DNA from 4 places in the Paenibacillus sp. PSB04 genome. Region 2 is predicted to be linked to each of the others. Evidence: riboswitches for the same ligand, from Rfam matches in the RefSeq annotation. Region 2 holds a riboswitch; each other region holds the start of a gene.

Region 1 (5,657 bases), 2.0 Mb from region 2:
GCATGGAGCAGGGCATTCACCATTCACAATCATCGCTTATAGATCGTATGAGTAACTAAACTTCGATATTGGAGGGAATGGCATGGGCGTTAAGCATGGTCGTGACTATGACGGCATATTGACCGATTTGACGGCAGCTGTCGGGGAAATTCCGGACAGTTATTTATTTTTTGAAATGGCGGAGCAGGATTGGATGCAGCTGGGCATCGAAGAGAAGCGTGAGGTGCATGAGGCGCTGGCGGAGGATTTGTTCTATGCGCTGGGAGCCGAACCTGTCATCACCGTTGGAAGCGGTGTCGTGATGTATGACAAGGACCATCACCGGATCAACCTCTTGATCGGCGACGAGGAGCTGACCGTAGTCTCACTGATATAGTCCCTGGGGCCGGATGGATTTTATAAACCCGTCCATGGTAAGATATTATTCGTATGTACTCTCCTTGGAGAAGCATGATTACATTCAGGGATGAATACAATGGGTAAAGGTTTTTCGCCCGAGCATACATTAATGACACATCCTGGTGAACCTCGGGGATGTTAGGTTTCAGGGAGGAACGGAAGAATGGTATATACGCAAGAAGAAGTAGAAACGCATTTGTCTAAGCTGGAAGGCTGGGAGCTTGAAGAGGGCCGCTGGATTGTGCGCAAATACGTTTTCTCCAATTTCATGAAGGGCATTTCCTTTGTGGATGAGGTTGCGGCCATTTCAGAGGCTTTTGGCCACCACCCCTTTATTACGATTGATTATAAAAATGTGACGCTGCGTTTGACTTCATGGGATGAAGGCGGGATTACGTCCCTGGATGTCAAGGAGGCCCACCAATTTAACGAACTGTTCGAAAAAATGCGTTCCGGCGAAAAAAGGTAACGAGAATAATGCAGCAAATAAAAACACGCTTTGCGATGAACGTCCCGTTCTTCCAAAGCGTGTTTCTGTATGCGTTACAACTTTTATTTCTTCTCAGCCAGCCACTGGGCCACATTGGCAATCTCTTCAGCTTTCAACTTGTCTTTAAAGGATGGCATGCCGCCTTTACCTTTAGTGATAATGGTGTAAATCTCTTCAGCGGACAGTTGGCTTCCGATCTTTTGAAGGTTCGGGCCTACGGCACCCTGAAGCTGATCCCCGTGACAGCTAATGCAGCCTTGCGCTTTAATCGTAGATTCAGCCGCTGCGGCGTCCATCGTAACTTCCGGCATGGTCGGCTTCTCTTCTTCCGCCACCTGCTCTTTGCCTGGAAGCGTAAACATGAGCACAATTGCCATAACCACTGCGATCGTTAATACACCGCTCATGATCCATTTTTGCATCCGTTTTCGTCCTTTCTATGTAAACTGTCATTCTTCATTCCTTCATTATAACGGAACAAGCCATCACATCAAATAGTTTGTGTCAAAAAAGCAAACGAATCCAAACTTGGGGCCACCAAAAATACACAAATTTGTACCATTTTTATGATGATGGAATTTTCAAGTTAGATCCCTTCATAGACCATACAGTGAAACAGCTGTTCACCTTCAGGGGTCAGCTTGGGGTAGGTATCAGCGATGACAAACCCCGACTTCCCGTAAGCCCGGATGGCTCGCTTATTCCATGTATGCACTTCAAGGTCGATTTCGTCCCCAGGCCGTTTTTCACGGGCTGCGCCGATCACAGCCTGCATAAAGCTCTTACCCAGCCTCTGGCCGCATAAATCAGGCCGCATGCCAACACCAAGCCGGGTCACGCCTGCCAAGGGAAAGAACTGCGCGAACCCGCACAAGGTATGTTCAGCATCCAGGACGGACACATATTGGCTTTGCCTCACCTCAGGATCACCAAATTCGACGCCAAGCGCCTCCATCTGATCCCACGGCAGCCAGCCGTATAAATCGTATGGAGGTTCGTACACCCAGCTGCAGACGGTCTCAGCATGCTCCCGGGTCATGGGAACGATCATGAAGCTCTCATGTTGGAGGTTCATGTGCAGATCTCCCTTCCAGACCTCCCTGTAGGATTTGAACATTAGAGAAAAAATATTCCGGATTGTCCCAGATATCTGTTTAATTTCGGAATAGAGGGGTAAATGAGGAGTAGCGGGCGAGAATGGAAAGGTTACCCATTTCTGTCCGCAAAAAATCCCGCAAAAGGAGATTTCGGCAAAAATCTCATTCTACGGGATCTCGTACCCTTGCTTTACCTGCATTACTGGACGTCATCAACGTCCTCGGAATCGACGGCGGCGGTTTTGTATTTATCCGTACTCATGATTCGTTTGGCGCCAACGTAGCGGTTGACGTAGTAGCTGTCGCTCAGAGAGCTGATGATCACACCGCGAGAAGTGGAGGCATGTGCGAATTTTCCGTCGCCGACGTAAATTCCGACATGGGATACTCCGGCTCCCGATGTATTAAAGAATACCAAGTCGCCTGCTCTCAGATCACTGCGGGATACGGCCGAACCCATGCTGAACTGGGAACCAGATTGATGGGGCAGATCGATGCCCAATTGATCAAATACATACATTGTAAATCCCGAGCAGTCAAATCCGCTTGTTGTGGTTCCGCCCGTTCTGTACTTGGTTCCGATCGCACTGTCGATCACTTTATCCATCTTGGAATCCGCGAAAGCGCTTCCTGTGCCGACCGTGAGCACGATGGCGAAACTCATGACTGCTGCTGCAAGCTTCTTCTTCAAGTAAAATACCCCTTCCGGCGCCTGCGAGGTTAGCTTAAGGATTCGGTAGAAGGCCCCCTATGATCCCTCTGAAGCAAGATCAATTCACCCATAACTGGTTCCCCCGCTTTCCTTAGTGTGAGGAAATTCGGCATGAACTTTTACACTATGTATCATTCCCTGTTACTTCTTATTCGTTCGCAACTTTGTATCAGGTAAAGATTACAAAGTTGTTACTATCGCTGGGACTATTGTAACAAAGGAATCGGACTTTGGCAATTGTTTCTAACAGAAAAAGAAGATTTGTAGGAAAATTTATAGGAAATGATGTTTATTTGTTGGACGAGTGGGTAAAAGAAATGACAAGGGTGGAAAAAACAGGAGAAAACCGTGGATTTACTCGTGTAAAAAAAATTTTTGAAATGCTGTTACCTTTTCGGTGGTTCGTACGTCTAATAAGTAACAACAAACCCGCGGGGCGATTTCGGCAAAAATCAGCGGCGCGGGTTGTTATGGATATGCATTGTTTTCGAGAGATAATCAATTGTAAACCGCAGCTTGATATTTGGCCGTACTCATGACCCGTTTGGCGCCAACGTAGCGGTTGGCGTAGTAGCTTTGGCTCAGTTTGCTGATGGTAACGCCTTTCGAAGAGGACGCGTGCGCGAATTTTCCGTTGCCGATGTAAATGCCGACATGGGAAACGCCTGCGCCTAGGGTGTTAAAGAAAACCAGGTCTCCTGCTCTCAGCTGGCTTTTGGAAACAGCGGTACCTGTTTTATACTGCGCAGCGGATACACGCGGGAGGTTTAACCCCAGCTTTTGGTACACGTAACGGGTAAAACCGGAGCAATCGAAGCCGTTCGTAGTTGTTCCGCCGGTTTTGTAAGAAACGCCGATCGTGTTGTTAACGATGTGATTCAGAGATGAATCCGCAAATACGCTGCCGGTGCCCATGGAGAACGCAAGTGTAAGGCCCAGCGCTGCGGCTGCCAACTTCTTCTTCAAAAAAATAAACCCCTTCCAATGCCTGCGAGGTTAGCTTAAGGATTCGGTAGAAGGTCCCCTATGATCCCTCTGTAGCGAGATCAATTCACCCAAAATTGGATCCCCCGCTTCCTGGTGCCCGGGAATTCGGCTCGTGATGATTGCACCGGAAATGGACATGCTGACAAGTTACCTATAATCGTACATACCAATCAAATGAACGGACAAATGATGAAATCAGTTACAGCAAAGTCAAAATCGTTACAGCAAAGATTACAAAGTTGTTACTAAGTTCGTACTCGGATTATTTTAACAGAGGATTTATACTTTGGCAAATGGTTAACAATCATTTTACAACAAAAACCCCGCCTCTTTTCAACAGAAAGAGACGGGGTTCTTCTTTTATCAGCGGATTAAAGTGATGACAAAATTTTAACTATTCCGAAATATTTTTTTTCGTACGGTTCATTTGCTGATGCCACAAATCATATTGGGAGGAGATATTCCATAATTTAAAGATACAGCTGACCATATGGTAGCCCTGTTGGATAATCAGGGTGGCAAGCCCTGCCCAGATCAGAGAGACGCTGCTGGTAATGCCATACAAGAGCAGGCTGACCGCGCCCAGCAGAACGGATATGCCGATGACCGGCAGCGCGCTTCGCAGGCAGATCCAGAGCGAGGAGAACATGCTGGTTCCACCGGTTTTGCCAAACTGCATGAACAGAATCATCTGATGGACGATGTAGCAGTACAGAAGCCAGACTGCAATGTACGGGATGCAGTGAAGCAGCTGGGCATGGTTTTGGATCGCGCTGAGCAGGATGGGATACATCTTCGGGATCATCCAGTATAACGGAGCGGCGATAAGCACCCATTCGATCAGGTGAAAAAGAAATACCGTTTTGCCGTGCAGCTTCATGCCCTGGAAGAAAAACAGTCCGCGTTCCCCCTGATGCTCCCGGTGCAGGCCGTAGAAGATGCCCGCGTGGATAAATGGGGTCAGCAGCATGCGGAGGGCGACCATTCCCAGGAGAACCCAAAGGTAAGTATGCACGGTGCTGCTTTGCGTCAAGCTCATCTGTCCCTCTACATAATAGAGGACCTGGCTGAGTTCGGTCGGCGGGGGATCGGGATACCGCATCAGCAGCGGCACGACCGCCGAATCGATCAGACGGTACAGGAAGTAGCCCCAGAGCAGCTGGTACAGGAACATGATGATCATGACATAAAATTGGTCTTTGACGCTTTTCCAACCGTTAACAATATAGGATTTCACTGCTCTCACCTCACCAGGACAGACTTCCAAGCAGGGTTTCAATCAGCTTGGTAATGCTTACGTTCCAGCGGAGGAGCACTTTATGATCCATGTCCGCCTTCAGGTAGTTGTTCACATGTTTGTTTTCCAGCACGATCGTATAGCCGGGATCGATCATGGCCCAGGCCAGCGGGGAGCTGTATGTCAGCTTGAACTGGGTGCTGGCGTTCTTTACGTCCCAAACCTTTTTGATCTGATGCCCGTCCGTAAACGTGAACAGTATCGGCACCTGCGGCAGATCGCCGCCCTTTTTGCTGACCTTCACCAAAGAATCGTACCGGGGCTGCGCCGATTCCTTATCCTTGCGCACCGTAATTTCGTCGACCGAAAAATCGGCCATCTGGCTGCCGTATACATATTGATCGAAGAAGGTTTGCCACGACTTGCTGGTTACCTGCTCGACCACCTTTTGAAAATCCGCCGTGGCAGGATGTTGGAAACGGTATTTCTTCGCATAGGTGGACATGATTTTCTTCATGGTCTGGGCGCCGGTCAGCGTCTCCATTTCTTTCAGGACCATCTTGCCGCGGTAATACACGTTCAGTGCATATTGATTCTGCGACGTATATTTCCAGGCGTCCTGGGTCAGCGGCGCAGGCGAAGCGATGAGCGAGGACTGGATCGGCAGATTGGGGATGACGCCGTATTCCTGCTCCATCAGCTTATCCTCAGCGTAGGAGGTGAAGCCTTCGTCCA
Region 2 (5,657 bases):
TTTGCTTAAGAGCTCCTTCAATGGAATTCACGCAGTGTTGACAGCTCATTCCGTTTACGTTTAAAGTAATGGTTTTCAATTTCGACTCCTCCTCTCGATTTGTTATTAGTATACCCCCCTATAGTATAATATTCAAGCCTAAAGTTATAATACCCCAGCCATCTTCATCATTTCTATACATGTTTATTTTATGATGAATGAGGCTTACATCAAAAGAATTAGAAAGGGGTTCTTCAAATGAAAGCAGCGATATTAAGAACAATAATCCTCGCTAGCTCAGTGGCCGTTTTTGCGGCTGGCTGCTCGAAAGTAAGCAATATGAACGGCATGGATCATTCAAAAATGAGTATGGGTTCAAACCCCACTTCCAACTCCAGTGAATCCGCTACATCCGCAAAACTGACAACAGCAACACCTGTTGTGGATGGTAAAGAGTTCACCATAACCGCACAGGAAAGTAATCTCGAAGTGGAGAAGGGAAAAACCATTCCCGTATGGACATTTAATAACTCGGTTCCCGGTCCACAAATCCGGGTTAAGGTTGGAGATACAGTCAAAGTAAACTTGAAAAATCAACTCAAGCAGCCTGTCTCCATCCATTGGCACGGCTATCCGGTTCCAAACAACATGGACGGAATTCCAGGAGTCACACAAGATGCTGTTGAACCCGGAAAAACCTTCACCTATGAATTTAAAGCTACCGTACCGGGTACTTATTGGTACCATTCACATCAAGACAGTGTGAATCAAGTGGACAAAGGCTTGTATGGTTCTCTTGTAGTCGAAGACCCCCAAGATACCGCTGACCGCGATTACACCCTTGTGCTCGATGAATGGATGAGTTCTGGGGATATGGACATGGATAACGATGGGATGAATATGTCAGGACATGATATGAGTATGTATGACCTTTATACGATCAACGGAAAAACAGGTGATGCGATCGATAAGCTTACCGTTAAAGAGGGTGAAAAAGTAAAACTTCGGTTGATTAACGCCGGCTACATTACGCACCGGATGCATTTACACGGTCATTCCTTTAAGGTTGTTGCATCCGACGGGCAGCCCGTGAATGACCCGGCTGTGATCAAGGATCAATTCGTCTCGATTGCTCCCGGAGAACGGTATGACATTGAATTTACCGCAGATTATCCAGGAAATTGGTTGCTGGAAGAACACGCAAAGGATAATCGAGCACAAAACATGAGAGCCGTTATTCAATACGAAGGTTCTAATGCGAAGCCCGACCCTTCCGATGCCTTCGAAGAACTTCCCGATTTTGATTTGGAGAAGTACGGAACCATGTCTGCATCCGCATTTTCTTTGGATCAAAGCTTTGATGAAGACGTGACGATGAATCTGAATACCGAGATGAGAAATGGAGATATGGTTTACACGATCAATGGAAAGGTTTTTCCGGACACGGATACAATCAAAGTAAAAAAAGGAGATAAGGTAAAGGTGACCTTTGTAAATCAATCCAGAATGGACGATCACCCGATGCACCTGCACGGCCATTTCTTCCAAGTCTTGAGCAAGAATGGCAAGCCAGTACAAGGATCTCCGATCATGAAAGACACGCTGAACGTCAAACCTGGCGAAACGTATGAAGTTGCTTTTGAAGCTGACAACCCCGGTGAATGGATGTTCCATTGCCACGATTTACACCACGCCTCCGCTGGAATGGTAACTGATGTGATGTATGATGATTATCAAAATAATTATACGCCTGATCCCAATGTGAACAACGTCCCTGAATAAACAACAAAACGCACCGGCTGACTTCAGCCGGTGCTTTCATTTTTGATTTAGGTAGATTATCCCGACTAGATCAAATTTCACTGATCATTTTCAGGTAACTTTGCTGACTCACGACGCGGCGTGCTGTAACATACCGATTTTTATAATATGAATCCGATAATTTGCTAATGGTAACGCCTTTACTGCTTGAAGAATGTGCAAACTCATTATTGCCGATATAAATACCCGCGTGGGATATTCCCGTACCGTCCGTATTAAAGAATACCAGGTCTCCTGCTCTAAGGTTTTCACGATCTACTGGAGTTCCGGCTTGAGCCTGTGTTTTAGATGTGCGGGGTAAATCTAAATTGAATTTATCGAATATGTATAAAATAAAACCGGAACAGTCAAAACCAGCCACTGATGTGCCGCCCCACTGATAAGGAGTGCCTACGACCTTATCCACCTCACTTTCGAGTTTAACGGAGCTGGCAAAGGAACTGGTTGCACTTGCTGAAAAAACAATGGCCGCACCTAACATTGACAGTATTACTTTCTTCACGATGTAGTTCTCCTTCCGATGCCTACGGAGTTAGCTAAGGGTTCGGTAGAAGGTTCCCTCTATTCTTCAATGAGAATATTTCACCCAAAAATGGTTCCCCCGTTTTCAGTATCAAGAAATTCGGCAATAATGATTAAAAAAATGTAACCCTACATAATGTAGTATATAATCAGTTTTTTTGTCAATGGCTAATTAATAGATTCCCGTTAATCGTAACTATTTTACTGATATTTGTTGAATTTTATGGAAGTTTCAGCGAAGCTGAGTAAAGTTTGTCGATTACTATTCCCGAAATCGAGGTACTTATCTTGGTAACGGAACATGTTAAGCAAGAAAAAATAACAATTTTGTAAAGGATTGATTCCGAGCAACAAAAAAACTAAGGCAAATCATCATATAGACGCCAAACAAAAAACCGATCTGGCATTGTCAGATCGGTTAATTTATCCGTCAGTACACAGTCGAACCATGATCTTCATTGAGCTTGTCGATAACACGTCATAACGCTGCCCATATCCAATATTTACAGTATCAGTCATATAACGTACATAAGGAGAAAGGAACTCGCCGTCTTGTGCCACGCAGCATCACTTCACTCACCTGCTAAAAAATACTCTATTTAGAAAGCTCACTTTCGACTACCCATTGATGATTCTTAACGGGGTTTCCTCCTGTAGTTGGCGTATAGTCAACCATATATACCGTTGTTTTTTCAGTAGAGTCAATGGTGCCCTCTGCGCCTTTCATACCTTCCATGTGATCAGCCTCGATGGTCACCTTAGTTCCTGGCTGCAAGGGCTCACTACCCGCATCCTTTATTTCCTCCTGGATAATCCACTTGTGATTGGGGACGGGTTCACCTCCAGTGGTTGGAGTATACGTTACAGCATAAGCCACCGTGTCGTAGGCCCCAACCACCTTAGCCTTGGCACCATCCATCCCTTCCATATGCTTGGCATGGATCACAACCTCATCTCCAACTTTGAAGGTGGGATTTTGAGCTTCTTTCAACCCTTCAGGAACCTCACCCGAACCCGAATGGTTCATGCTGCCCATATCCCCCATATTTGAATGGTCGCTGCCCATGTCCATGTTCGTATTATTGTTTGCGTTATCCTTGTTTCCACACGCACTTAGTACCAGGATTGCTGCAAGGCTAATAAAAATGAATACTTTTTTCACAGTTTGTCACACACCTTTGCATATTTCTATTTGGATTGAATCCTCATCTCCCAAACATTCTACCCAAAACTTATGAAGAACTTGTGAAGGTTTCCCGGACCACTCTCAAAAACTCTGCCCGGGGCAGAGTTTAGAGGACAACCTTATTCATTCAATGTTTGCTTTCGTACAAAAATCTGAATATACCTTAGACAAACAAAAAAGAGAAATCATCTCACCATGGATCCAGTGCAATGACATCTCTTTTTGACTATTAAACGCCGGGTATCGTCAACATTCGTCCTTCTCCAATTTATCGATTAAGGTGGAAAAATCAATTCCAAGGAAGATTATTTCTTCTGGCTCACGAACAACTTCGATAGCTGGCTTATTAAACATCGGGAAGTTTTCCTCCCGTAGATGGTAGTTATCAAACCGCCTCTGGTACTTTGGGTTGCATTGCTTTCTAAGTCCCTCTGTAAAGAGTATCTTGGCTCTTAGGGCCTCAAAAGAGTATCCCCTTCTTAAACGATTAATGACTCGAATAAGTCTAATTAGAGATTCCGTATAAGCATCTGGAATGCGAATGCGATGGTCGAAATAAGCGAATATTTCTTCTTCCCAGTTCTTCATAGCCTTTGTCAGTGGTTCAAAAGCGGTTCGCAGGTCCGTTGGTACTTTAACTTTCCATTCGTTGTATTTAAGAAATGCCGTTTGTCTGTTATCACATTCCCAAATATCCAAATATAATTCCTTTAAGTTATAAGCAGTGACGAGAGACGGATGATTCTTTCTCCAAAGGTCTAGCGTAATCCGATCCTTCTCTGTAAGCTCTATATCCCGTTTTAAGAGGATAAAACGGCCTGGCATCAGCCCGCGGCGTTCTTTTGGCGATAATCCTTCAAGGATCTGCTTACGAATGGTTTCTAACGCTTGGTTTGCCATACGGACAACGTGAAATTTATCTACGATGATAAGAGCTTTTGGCAATACAGCCCTTACGGCGTCCTTATACGGTTGCCACATATCCATAGTGACGTATCGGATTTGTCCTCTATTTGGAAGGCGTAAGAGGTAATCTGCAACGGTTTCCTTATTACGATTTGGCAAAACATCCAACAAGGTACATTCCTCAATGTTGGTTAAAACGCATCTTGGTTTAATGATGTGAATTTCGTCAATCCCAAGCCAATTGGGAGTTTCATATCGATGCGTTTCTCTAAGACGGTTGATGTAATCTCGAAAGATGTTGCGTATTGTTTTTTCATGCAATCCAACATCCTCGGATATGCTAACAAACGTACGTTCAATGCTTTGCGTCTCTATATAAGACAATAATCGTTTGGTGCAGTTTCGCTTTTTGTCTATGGTGTGGTCTAAGTGTTCCCAAAAGGTTCGATTGCAGTCTCTACAGCAATATCTCTGACGCTTTATGAGAAGGCTTACACGCTTGCCGTGAAGAGGCAAGTCCATACAATTCTGTTCCCTGCTATCGTGTTTGTAGAGGTTGGCTATACATCCACAATGAGGGCAAGCCAAAGGTGGAGAGTTCGTCACCATTTGAATTAGAAATTCAAACTCATTCTCACATATACTCAGGATGTTAAATTTCGGAAAATTTAGAATATCCATATGAGTTTCTTGCATTTATGATGCAATCTCCTTCTTTGTTTTCGCTTGGCTGGTCAAAATACCGCTGAGTATGAAAGATAACAAGGAACCGGCAAAGCATATAGCCGCAAACATGCCAACGGCAGAAAAACCGTTAAAAGTCGCGTAAATGAGGCCAGCGATCCAAGACCCGAGCGTTGTCGCAGCATACATGATTGAATTGGCCAAGCTGGAAGTCGTGCCGCGGATGGTTGGATTTAATGAATTCAACATTCCCAATATGAGGGGAAAAGCGATCCCCATGTTAACGAATATGAAAAAGTAAACACTTTCGAAAGCCGCAACCGATGACAAGTGAGGCAAAACAATAAAACATACGATAGAGACAAGAAAGCCCACAACTAGCGTATTGAAACGGTTAAACGTTTTGATCACATAGGCACCGCCGAAGCTTCCGACTATATTCCCGAGACCAAGAAAAAACATCACGTACCCCGCTTGGTCAATTGAAAGATGAAAACGATCTGTCACCCATTTTCCAATGAAAGAAAAGGCGGCAAAGAATCCACACTGAAATAAGAAG
Region 3 (5,657 bases), 1.7 Mb from region 2:
TTGGGCTCGTGCTGGATTACGTCTCGTTGAATCGGGTGAAAAGCCGGCTGCCGAGAATGGAAGGCGAAGGATGGATCAACCCGGTGTCAGAGATGTGGTATATGCTGGAGTCTCTCTTGACCCGCAGGGAACGGCTGGCGAGCGTCATGTCCTGGACCCGGGAACGCAGGGAGCTGGGCTTCTCGCTCCTATACGGCAATCAGGAAGCCGCCGCGCTGCAGGGTGACCTGCAGACGAGGTTGCTGAAGCATTTCCGTGCCGCCGCCGGTGTAACCGCGGCCCTTCTGGTAGTCGCCGGGCTAGCGGGCTTCGCCGCTTATTTCCAGGCGCACGTCCATTCCGCCGATCCGGCTTGCTTTTCATGCATGTTCGATTCGCTGCAGAACTGGTGGGACCGCCTCGGTTTTTGGGAAAAAAGCGCCATCGTGCTCGGAGCGTTCGCTTTGTCCTTCATGTTCGTCAGCTTCTGGCCGGCACTCGGTATTGCCTTAACGGCGGCGAGCATACCGGCGAGCGGCCACGAAATCGCTAAGGATATCCGCGATCCAAAAAGGCTGCTCACCCCCGAAAATGTGATCTCTACGCTGCTTGCGCTGGCACTGAGCCGTGTTCCGTTCGGCAGGCTGGCCGAACGCTTCGGAAAGAAGGGCGGCAGCAGGCTGAAGGATTGGCTGGAGAAGCTGCTTAAACGGCGAAAGGAGCCGAAGCCGGAACCTGACCTGCCCAAGAAGCCGCATAAGCCGGATGGAGAGGATCCACCGCCAAAGAAGGAAAAAGATCCCGAGGAGCAGCCGCCGAAGAACGATGCAGACGATTACGTACATTGGAGCAAAGCGAAGTACCGTGGGGTGGAGCTCCACGATGCCAAGAACGGAGCGCTTGGGGAGTTTGACGGCGTCGATCTGGAGAAGGGCATCTTCTATGAAGCCAAGTCGGCGCAAGGGCTCGACCGCATCCATCCAAAAACGGGCAAGCCGCAGCAGACGCCGCAGCAATTTACAGATAAGCAGTTGTACCAGAAAACGAAGGTGCGGATCAACAACCTGATGCAGAAGGCGGTTGGGACGCGAACGACGCCTGATGGAACGGCGGAGATCCCGACACTGGAGCAAATCAAAGGAATCCGGCATTTTGAGTTTCAGCTGGACGGGGACTCGCCGGCGTTACGGACAGCCGCGGAGAACAGCTTGAACAAGCTGCGTCAAGAATTCCCGGATTATACATTCAACATTCGATTTGGGGTGAAATAACATGTCAATCAGCGCCATTATTGTGGACCCGGAAGACGAATTTGAACGGTCCTTTATGCTTCCGGTGGCGACGGAATCCTTTTTCCAGAAATATTGGGTGCCGGCGGTGGAAGAGCTGAACTTGCAGTGGGTCGCACTTTTCCAGGACGGTACAGACGTGGAGTCCGAGGACATCCCGTCTGTCTTGGGCGAAGTGTCCCAGCTTAAAGAATGGGCGCGAAGCCACATGCATGGGGACGACCTCGACCACATGTTACGCAGACTCGAGCTGCTGGAGACGGAACTGCCAAAGGCGTACAGGCGCGGCGGTGCGGTGGTCTACATCGGTTAACATTGCCTGTTAACATTGGTGAATGAATGAAAGATTGTTTTAATCTCCTAAGAGGTGAGTGCGATCAAGTCCGGGTTACACAGACACCGGGCTTGATTGCTTTTAACCGCGCTACGTGATGTAAAGGGGAAAGGGGAGAGCGAAGTGAGGCAGTCTTATCGAATGGACGAAGGGGCTTTTGTGCATCACTTGAACGAAGCTTACGGAATTGCTGCCCGGAGGCTTATTTTTATCCCTTATGGAGATTCGGCCTATTCTTACCGGGTGGAGGGAGAAAATGGAACGCGATACTATCTGAAACTGTTTGACCATAGCAATGACAGCCACCGCCAAAGCATCCTTCGCTGCAGGCGTTATGTGCCGTTTATGTGGGAATTGCATCAGACCGGCCGATTTATGGAATTGCCTTGTCCATTCCGAACCTTAAGCGGTGCTTTTCTGCTTTCCCTTCCTGATTGCACAGCGGTACTGTTTCAATTTATCGAAGGAGAAACCTGGGCTGAGGCTTACCCTTTTTCCAAGCATAACTTGGAGCGTGTTGGACAGCTGGCGGCGCGAATTCGGCAGTTGACTCCTTTCACTACCACATCCGGCCTTGCGGTTGAAACGTATGATATCTCCTTTTCCGAACGTTTGATCCAATGCCTGGAGCAGCTTGAGCATCTTCAGCCCGGTTCAAGTCCAGCTAGCCAGCTGCTGCGTGAGCTTGTTATCCCTCAGCAAACGCGCATAACCGAGCTGTTGCACCAGATCACAGGGGTTCGTGAACGTCTCGTACTTGACCCGGCCCCCAATGTGCTCTGTCACGGTGATCTGTGGGGAGGGAATCTGATGGAGACCGCAGACGGACGGCTTGTCGTCCTGGACTGGGAAGCAGCCATGCTCGCGCCCCCAGAGCTGGATATCGTGGGGTATATCGGGGACGGACTGGGTCATTTTCTCAAAGGGTATGAGCAGGAACTAGGTCAACAGATGGAGCTGAACCCGGATTTACTGCGTTATTATGCATACCGCCATCATTTGAGAAACCTGACCCATTGGTGCATGAATATTTTGCAGCGTGACCTGGAGCCAGACCAGCTGGATAACGACCTCGAAATGGTCCGGCATCACTGCTTGAACCGGCTGGATACCGTAGAGGCTTCGCTGAGGAATGCGGCGGATCGAAATATATAGAAGTCCGATATGAATTTAATAGCGTAAACAAGCGATATGCACAGCTACAGCCAGAAATTAATAGAGTGCCGCCAATGTAAGCGTTGACATGAAGTTCTTTTGAATTTTTTCATACGTATCTCAAACCGTTTGCTTCTTTACAGCAGGCATCCGGAAGGAGTAAGATTCAATTCGTAATCGTGAACTTGTGAACCTGAAACGTAGTACTCCTTGATCGCTGAATTCTGAAATCAGGAGCGGGGGAACCAAAGGGAGGAAGCTAAGCCTTCGTCCCAGGGGTGAATCACTTGATCTTCATTTATTGAGTGTAGGGATACTTTCGGTCCCGAATCCGTCAGCTAACCTCGTAAGCGTTATGAAAGAGGGATTTGTCGTGCGCGTAAAGCCACGGGAAGGTCCAGCTTTCCTGCGGCTTTTTTTGTTGTGCCCAAAAAGGGTTGAACACGTGTCTAACGGGTACATCATGAGCATTTCAACTCTAACACTGGCGGTGACAAACATTTTATGGCAGCATTGAAAAGACTTTTGATCGGACGGCCGCTGAAGTCTACCGAATTGGGAGAACAAAAACTGAATAAGAAAAAAGCTTTGGCCATTCTATCCTCCGATGCGCTTTCGTCCGTAGCGTATGGGCCGGAGCAAATTTTGCTGGTTCTGGTCACGGTCAGCACGGCGGCGTTCTGGTATTCGATACCGATCGGAATCTGCGTACTGATTTTGCTGGCTGCACTCATTTTATCCTACCGGCAGATCATCTTCGCTTATCCGCATGGCGGCGGCGCTTACGTCGTTTCCAAACAGAATCTGGGAATCTATCCCGGGCTGGTGGCCGGCGGATCGCTGCTGGTAGATTACATTCTGACTGTTGCGGTCAGCGTTTCGGCGGGCACGGACGCGCTGACTTCAGCGTTTCCGGCGCTGCATGAGCATACGGTGGGGATTGCCGTCACCTTCGTCATCCTCATTACGCTGCTGAATTTGCGGGGCGTCACCGAGTCCGCCTCCATCCTGGCTTATCCGGTGTATCTGTTCGCCTTCGCGCTGTTCATTTTGATCGGCGTTGGTATGTACAACATCGTGACAGGTCACGTTTCACCGCATTTGCATACGCCGGTCGGGACGCCGGTGGCGGGAATCAGCCTGTTCCTGCTCTTAAAAGCTTTTGCCTCGGGCAGCTCCGCTCTGACCGGGGTCGAAGCGATCTCGAACGCCATCCCGAACTTCAAGGATCCGGCTCCGAACAATGCGGCCAAAACCTTGATGGCAATGGGGATTCTGCTGGCTGTACTCTTCTCGGGCATCGTATTTCTTGCTTATTATTTGGGTATATCCCCAAATCCCCAGGAGACGGTCGTATCCCAGATTGCCAATCAGACGTTCGGACGGAATTTTATGTACTTTTTCATCCAGGGCACGACGGCACTGATCTTGATCCTGGCGGCCAACACCGGATATTCGGCGTTTCCGCTGCTGGCGGTCAATTTAGCCAAAGACCGGTTTATTCCCCGGATGTTTACTGTCCGCGGTGACCGTTTGGGATATTCGAACGGAATCATCATCCTTGGGCTACTGTCCATCATGCTGATCGTCGCTTTCCACGGACAGACGGAACATTTGATCCCACTGTACGCGGTAGGGGTATTTATCCCTTTCACGCTCTCGCAAACGGGAATGATCGTCAAATGGATCCGGGAAAAACCGCAGGGTTGGGTGACGAAGCTCGTCATCAATACGATCGGCGCGCTGATCAGCTTCACGGTGTCGGTGATGTTCTTCGCAACCAAGTTTGCGCAGATCTGGCCGGTACTGATCTTTTTGCCGCTGATCGTGTATCTGTTCCACCGGATCAAGAAGCATTATGAGGCGGTTGGCGAGCAGCTGCGGCTGTCGACGTGCGAGCCGGCGGTACCGATCGAAGGCAATGTAATCATTCTCCCCGTTTCGGGCATTACGCATGTCGTGGAGCATTCCCTGAATTATGCGAAGTCGCTGGCGGCGGATCAGATCATTGCGGTATATATTCCGTTTGAACGGGAAGAAGAGAACCGGTTTGAGGAAAAATGGCAAAAATGGCGGCCCGACGTGCGCCTTGTGACGCTGCATTCTCCGTACCGGAGCATCATTCATCCGCTTAGCAAATTTATCGATACGGTGCACCGGAAAGCCAGCGAATCCAACTACCAGGTCACAGTGATCATTCCGCAGTTTATTCCAAAGCGGAGCTGGCACAATCTGCTGCACAACCAGACGAGTTTGATGATCCGGACTTATCTTTTATTCCGCAAAGATGTTGTTGTGACAACGGTACCGTATCATTTAAAAAAATAGCGATTCAGATGGTTCAAACCATTCGTAATCAGGCCCCGGCATCTGTGCCGGCGGTCTTTTTTTGCGTAAAAGCAGCGGATATATATGATGGGAAAGAGTAATCCCGTGGGAGTAATGGCTTGAGTGTAATGGCTTGAGTGTAATGGCTTATGAGTAAGGGCTTATTTCCTGCAGAGTAGGGGATCCGTATATTTTCACGATGTGCAGGGTGTCAAAGGATTAACGCAACAAAAATTCATCCATTGCGTCTAATCAACGTATATAGAACAGCAACAGGGGTGGAACAGATGAATGGGAAACTAATAACGATATTCGGTGCCGTACTCGGTTCTGTGCTCGTATGGGCAGGAAGCGCAGCTGCGGAAGAACGATTTAGCGATCTGCAGCACTCGAAGTGGGCGGAAGACGGCATCACCTATATGGCCGAACGGGGAACCGTCGCTGGATACGGTTACGGGAAGTTTATGCCCGAAAGGCAAGTCACAAGAGCGCAGGCCGTTACTTTCATGGTGCGGGAGCTTTATCCGCAGGAGCTGCAGCAAGAAGCGGGCGGCGGCATGACCTATACAGAT
Region 4 (5,657 bases), 280 kb from region 2:
CCTTCGTTGTAGTCTTCCTTCGTTGGGCGCAGAATCATCGGTATCCATCCTTTCGTTTTGTTAAATGTTCAAGCAATGGGCGTGCCGTTGCCGACAGGCACATCAGGGGCCAGCAGCACCACATCGCCCTCTTCCGGAACTCCGCCGAGAACGAGCACTTCCGATTCATATCCGGCAATCCGCCGCACGGGAAAATTAACGACGGCGGCTACCTGGCGGCCGACCAGTTGCTCCGGGGTATACCTTCTCGTAATCTGGGCCGAGGAACGCTTGACTCCAAGCTCCCCGAAATCAATGCTCAGCTTGATCGCCGGCTTGCGCGCCTCCGGAAAAGGCTCCGCCTTGACCACCGTTCCGATGCGAATGTCCAGCTTCATCAAATCTTCTATGGTTGCCACAACTTTTCCTCCTTTTATGCCATGATGATATCTCTCCATTATATCCCTGCCTGTCAATGGCACAAGCACTTTCACCAACCTAAAAAAGGCTGCACACCGCAGCCCAGATTCCCATAACGTATTTTATCGGTATAGCCGCAAATAACAAATTAGCAATATGCCTAACTTTCAAGTGTGCCTTTTCATTGATTGCAAAAATCAATCGTTCATCCTCAAATACGACAGTTAATGACGCATTACTTTAGTATGATGAAATAAATAACTGCGAAGGAGTAGATGAACTTGAAGAGACTCGCTGGGAAAATCGCTCTCGTAACCGGAGGAAGCCGGGGAGCAGGACGTGGGATTGCCGTTGAGCTTGGGAAAGCCGGAGCAGTAGTTTATGTATCCGGAAGAAGTTTACGAGGGACGACTACACACGGTTTTCCAGGCAGTATCGATGAAACTGTGGAGGAGATTCGAAGTCATGGAGGAGAGGCGTACGCATGTCGTTGCGATCATACCCGTGATGAGGATACACAGGCTTTGATCGAGAGAATCCGACAGGAACAAGGACGGCTCCATATCCTAGTGAATAACGTCTGGGGACTGCATGACTTGGAAGTGAATTTACAATCCAAACCATTCTGGGAATATCCGCTGAACATGTGGGATGCTATGTTTCAGAATGGAGTACGCCCACAAATAGCGACAAACCATTATGCGATCCCGCTTATGCTGGAAGCTGATTCTGGATTGATCGTACATACCACATTTCAGGATCAGGATAAGTATTTAGGAACTTTCTATTACGACCTCGCCAAGAATACCATTAACCGCTCAGTGCTCGGATTAGCTCATGATCTCAAAAGCACTGAAATAACCGTGGTAGCGGTCTCCCCTGGCTGGATGAGAACAGAACTGGTATTAAGGAACTTCGGTACAGATGAAGCTCATTGGAAAGAGGTTGAGGCTCTGAAACACACGGAGTCGCCGTACTACGTAGGGCGAGCGGTGTCAGCCCTAGCTGGGGATGATGAGGTGAAACTGAAAAACGGACTGGTACTACAGGTTGGTGATCTTGCCCAGGAATACGGGTTCACCGATATTGATGGACGGTTCATCCCTCCCTTTTTAATATAATCAGTCTCATTGAAAAAACGAATACTCGCTAGAGCTCAGTTAACCGCCTTCTTATCGGGCGGTTAACTGATTAGCTAATATAGCGAGTAGATCGTTTGGTTAGGGCCAGTGCGATTCAAGATGCGATTTTCTTTCCAGGAGGCAAATCCCATGACCGCGGACTATCCTCCATAGGCTTCCCGGGTCCGGTAAATATGCTGGTCCATCAAAAAGTTCAGCAGCATGCGGTTGAATGCATGGGGCTGGCATAAATGGGTCGGATACATTGCATCCTCGATCGTCGCCAGCTGCACATGCCGGAACAGGGTGGCCGCCCGCTGCATTTGCTTGACGAACCACTCGCTTTGGCTGCCTGCGACGCACAGTACGGGCATCGGCAGCCGCGCCAAATTGGCGGGCATCTCCATACGCAGCAGTTCCATACGCTGCTTGATCGACTCTGTCGGCCGCTTGTGGTACAGCTCCTTGCGCAGGATGCTGTAGACTGGTCTCCACCGGTTATACGTCACCCGCAGCGACCGGAGGAAAAACTCCGCAGGCAAATAATAAGACAGCCAGCTGCACGCCTCGCAAATATTCAGCAAATGGTTCTTTTTCCCGAAGCATCCCGCGAAGTAGCTGTCCACGAGTACCAGGGCGCTGACCCGGTCCGGATGAAGGGCGGCAAACGTCTGGGCGAGCACGCTTCCGCTGGAACAGCCGACAAGCGTCGCCTGCGAAATATGCAGCTTATTGAGCAGCTCGCACAGATCGCTGCATTGGGTTTCCATAATGTGCCCGACCTCCACGTCAAGCTTCCCCGAATTGCCGTAACCCCGGAGGTCCAGTACAATCACCTTTGCCCGCTTGCTGAAATATTCGACCTGGGGCTCAAACATATGATGGGACGACAAATGCCCGTGAATGAACACGATAGGCGTGCCGATGCCGTGAATTTCATAATATAACGTGGTTCCGTTTACTTGTATCTGAGGCACTTCATGTTCTCCTCTCTCCCACATAACCTGTTTTCTCTGTTTGTACAAAATCGCGGGCGCCGCCCGCTTGGGAATCGATGCTTCTCTTTGTTAAAACAACAAAAAAGAAGCACCGGAAAGAGGACACTCTTCCATGCTTCCAAATCCAAGGCCGAATAAGCCTTGCCATCTGCATGAATAACAGCTGCCTCTCTTAACACGCTTGCGTGGTTAGCTGACGGATTCGGGCCCAAGAGTAGCCCTACTCATCACTTTCGAGATTCACCCCATATGGCCGCAGCGGATGCTGCAGACACGACCGGTTCCCCCGCTTTCCGCCCTCCGGCGGAAATTCAGCGAATAGACATATTCCATGTACACGCTTCATTCTTCAAAATGAGCGCACAGAAAAACACAGAGCAGATACCCTGTGTTGATGCGTCAAATCACAGTTTCCTCCGCTCTCAACTACGCTTACGAGGTTAGCTGACGGATTCGGGCCGTGAGAGTAGCCCTACGGAAACAGGCATTATCCTGCCTCCGATTCACCCCTGCAAGCCGCAAGCCCCAGCATAAAGCTCCGTGGGACGAGGACTGCGATTGGTTCCCCCGCTTTTCATCGGAAAATTCAGCGTTCATCAAGTCGCAAATCTTACTCTATTGGATGATGAAATGAATATACGCCTGGGACGGCGAACTGTAAAGCAGGGAAACGATACGATTCCCTGCTTTATTTGGGGATCTGATGGGAAAACGGGTCCTAATCCGTAGGAATCATTGTTTTACGGCCTTTCCTACCGCTTTCCTTAGCTTTGCTGGATAACTGAAGGCGGGAAGCCATTCAAATGGCTGAACCCGCCCATTGGATAGGAATATAATGCCGATATAGGGCTGAAGCCGCTAGGCTGAAAAAAAGCGGCTTTTTGCCGGAATTTTGGACTTTGCGCTGGAAAGATGCAGGTTTTGATCCGAAAAATCCGCCTCGTCTTCTTGCCAAAGATATCCCTTGGACGTATGATGCGGATAGTTTACCAATCGGACACATGTATGGAACCCTACTGGCCGTGACGATCCGGAACAAGACGGCAGGGAGTATCCATGAAATCACGGTCAAGGAGGATGTCACGATGAACCGGGCTTTGATTCCCACCATCGAACTGTTTGAAATCGTTCTTCCAAGATACCAGCACCACAGCCTGGGCTGGCTGGAAAACTGCCGGATCGGCATTTTAAAGCTGCCTTACTCCGGCGAGGAAGGGCTTGCCGAGGGCCTGCTGTGCTCAGGCAAGCAAGCCTTCGATCTGGTACGGTGGGGCTGCCGCCTGCGCTATATTTGCGGCCTGACGCTGGAAGAGGCCATCACCGCGACGGCCATGAACATTCTGAAGCATCCGGACCACAATCAGTACCCGCTCGCGCTGATGGCGCTGCTTGATGTCAGGTCACGCCTGGAGCAGCATACCGCGCGCACAACAGCCGAACAGATGGGAAGATCCCTTGATGTCGGCCTTCTCAAGCTGAACCGTACGGCTTACGCCGAAGGAGCTGCAACATCGCTGCGCATCGGGGGAGGAACGTCGCTTGCGATCTCCGGCCTGACGGCTGACCTTGATACGGAAATCCAGGCGAAAGCTCCCGTCAACCGCCTCCCGCTGCTCGGCCCGGAGTTCCCGACGGATACCCGCGCCTTGATCCGCCGCTCCTCGGCATATCTGTCCCTGTTCGGCGCCGGCACAAAGAACCGCCACCCCGGATAATCCCCGAGTGGCGGTTCTTTTGTGCTGCCTTCGCAGGCGGCTACAGCGCCTGCTCCTCGCTGCGAAGCTGCACCAGCGCTTTTCGCTGCCAGGCCTTGCTCCTCCAGCGGACCCAGAGCAGGATGCCCCGCAGCCATTCGTCGGCGATAAAAGCCGCCCAGATGCCGTACAGGCCGTATCCCCAATAAATGCCGAGCAGGTACGTCAGCGGCACACTGAAGAGCCAGGTCACCGTGATGGACACGATCATGGCGGACCGGGCGTCGCCGGCGGCCTGCAGCGACCGTTCCAGGATGACGTTGAAGTTGCGCCCCGGCTCCAGCAGAAAGCTCAGCAGCAGCAAGGCCGCTCCCATCGCGATAATGTCCGGGTCGGTCGTGAACAGCTTCATCAGCGGCTGCCGGAACAGCGTCAGCACGGCGACGGCCGCCAGCGTGATCAGCTCGCTGCGGATCAGATTCCGGATCACCTGCTTGTAGGCCTCTTCCCTCTGGCCCGCGCCGACCAGCTGCCCGACGATGATCTGCCCGCCCCGGCCCAGCGAGACGGCCAGAATCATGACGAAGAACATGATGTTCTGCGTGTAAATTTTCGTTGCCAGCACGCTGGCCCCAAGCGACGAAATAAAGGCCGTGGTCACAAACTGGTTGGCGGAGTACGACAAGGACACGGCCGAGGACGGCACGCCGACGCGAAGCACCTTCCCGATATGCTCACGGCTCCACACGAACAGGTCGTTCCAGCGGATGTAGACGCCCGCCGCCTTGCGGAGCAGCACTAGATTGACGGCCAGACCGACGCACTGGGCAAAGGCGGTGGATATCGCCACCCCGACGACGCCCAGCTTCGGAAAACCCCCGGGGCCGTAAATAAACAGGTAATTGCCGAAAATATTCAGCACGTTCATCCCGATCGTGACGACCATCGTCTGCCGGGTTAATCCGTGAGACTGGATCATGGCCGTGACAGCGGTCAGCAGCGCCTGAATGACCAGGGCCCCCCGGCGATGAGCAAATACTTCTCCGCCTGCCCGAACAGGGAAGGATCGAGGTCGAAAATCCGCAGCAGCGGCCCGCTGAGCATCATGACGATGACGCTCACGACCAGGCCGAACAGGAAGTTCAGCGCCAGCGAGGACCCGGCAAGCCGGCCGATTTCATGCTGCCTGCGGGCACCCAAATACTGCGAGATGACCACCGCGGAGCCGAGCGCCACGAAATTGAACATCAGCACCGCAAACATGATGATCTGGTTCGCGACACCGACCGCCGCAACCGCGCCGTCGGACACCTTGCTCAGCATGAACGTGTCCGATGTCCTGAGAAACATTTGAAGGGCCGATTCCACAAAAATCGGCCACGTAATCGCAAGCAGCGACAGCTTGCTAACGGGGTTGTCTCCCGCGATGGATCTGGACATTACAG

The links. A riboswitch is a leader RNA that binds a small molecule or an ion and turns the genes downstream of it on or off. The one in region 2 is predicted to bind cyclic di-AMP.
Region 1: it holds a riboswitch for cyclic di-AMP, as region 2 does, so the genes downstream of both, K2F33_RS07005 (C40 family peptidase) here and K2F33_RS30920 (C40 family peptidase) in region 2, are expected to answer to the same signal.
Region 3: it holds a riboswitch for cyclic di-AMP, as region 2 does, so the genes downstream of both, K2F33_RS23150 (APC family permease) here and K2F33_RS30920 (C40 family peptidase) in region 2, are expected to answer to the same signal.
Region 4: it holds a riboswitch for cyclic di-AMP, as region 2 does, so the genes downstream of both, K2F33_RS32200 (alpha/beta fold hydrolase) here and K2F33_RS30920 (C40 family peptidase) in region 2, are expected to answer to the same signal.

What each region holds. Positions count from the first base shown of each region.
Region 1 is NZ_CP081301.1:1,440,916-1,446,572, forward strand. It holds gene K2F33_RS06985 (hypothetical protein) at 83-376, shown strand; gene K2F33_RS06990 (4a-hydroxytetrahydrobiopterin dehydratase) at 563-868, shown strand; gene K2F33_RS06995 (c-type cytochrome) at 952-1,311, opposite strand; gene K2F33_RS07000 (GNAT family N-acetyltransferase) at 1,476-1,964, opposite strand; gene K2F33_RS07005 (C40 family peptidase) at 2,186-2,677, opposite strand; cyclic di-AMP (ydaO/yuaA leader) riboswitch at 2,681-2,820, opposite strand; gene K2F33_RS07010 (C40 family peptidase) at 3,197-3,664, opposite strand; cyclic di-AMP (ydaO/yuaA leader) riboswitch at 3,669-3,806, opposite strand; gene K2F33_RS07015 (hypothetical protein) at 4,080-4,922, opposite strand; gene K2F33_RS07020 (M1 family metallopeptidase) at 4,933-5,657, opposite strand, start outside.
Region 2 is NZ_CP081301.1:6,734,481-6,740,137, forward strand. It holds gene K2F33_RS30910 (copper ion binding protein) at 1-79, opposite strand, end outside; gene K2F33_RS30915 (multicopper oxidase family protein) at 238-1,761, shown strand; gene K2F33_RS30920 (C40 family peptidase) at 1,832-2,302, opposite strand; cyclic di-AMP (ydaO/yuaA leader) riboswitch at 2,307-2,438, opposite strand; gene K2F33_RS30925 (YdhK family protein) at 2,918-3,484, opposite strand; gene K2F33_RS30930 (ISL3 family transposase) at 3,755-5,110, opposite strand; gene K2F33_RS30935 (MFS transporter) at 5,111-5,657, opposite strand, start outside.
Region 3 is NZ_CP081301.1:4,989,478-4,995,134, reverse strand. It holds gene K2F33_RS23165 (PrsW family intramembrane metalloprotease) at 1-1,250, shown strand, start outside; gene K2F33_RS23160 (hypothetical protein) at 1,252-1,581, shown strand; gene K2F33_RS23155 (phosphotransferase enzyme family protein) at 1,726-2,757, shown strand; cyclic di-AMP (ydaO/yuaA leader) riboswitch at 2,963-3,126, shown strand; gene K2F33_RS23150 (APC family permease) at 3,262-5,085, shown strand; gene K2F33_RS23145 (glycoside hydrolase family 3 N-terminal domain-containing protein) at 5,373-5,657, shown strand, end outside.
Region 4 is NZ_CP081301.1:7,018,358-7,024,014, forward strand. It holds gene K2F33_RS32185 (DinB family protein) at 1-38, opposite strand, end outside; gene csaA (chaperone CsaA) at 69-398, opposite strand; gene K2F33_RS32195 (SDR family NAD(P)-dependent oxidoreductase) at 675-1,520, shown strand; gene K2F33_RS32200 (alpha/beta fold hydrolase) at 1,682-2,497, opposite strand; cyclic di-AMP (ydaO/yuaA leader) riboswitch at 2,681-2,845, opposite strand; cyclic di-AMP (ydaO/yuaA leader) riboswitch at 2,933-3,120, opposite strand; gene K2F33_RS32205 (hypothetical protein) at 3,604-4,233, shown strand; gene K2F33_RS32210 (MATE family efflux transporter) at 4,274-5,191, opposite strand; gene K2F33_RS32215 (MATE family efflux transporter) at 5,206-5,652, opposite strand; gene K2F33_RS32220 (sugar phosphate isomerase/epimerase family protein) at 5,652-5,657, opposite strand, start outside.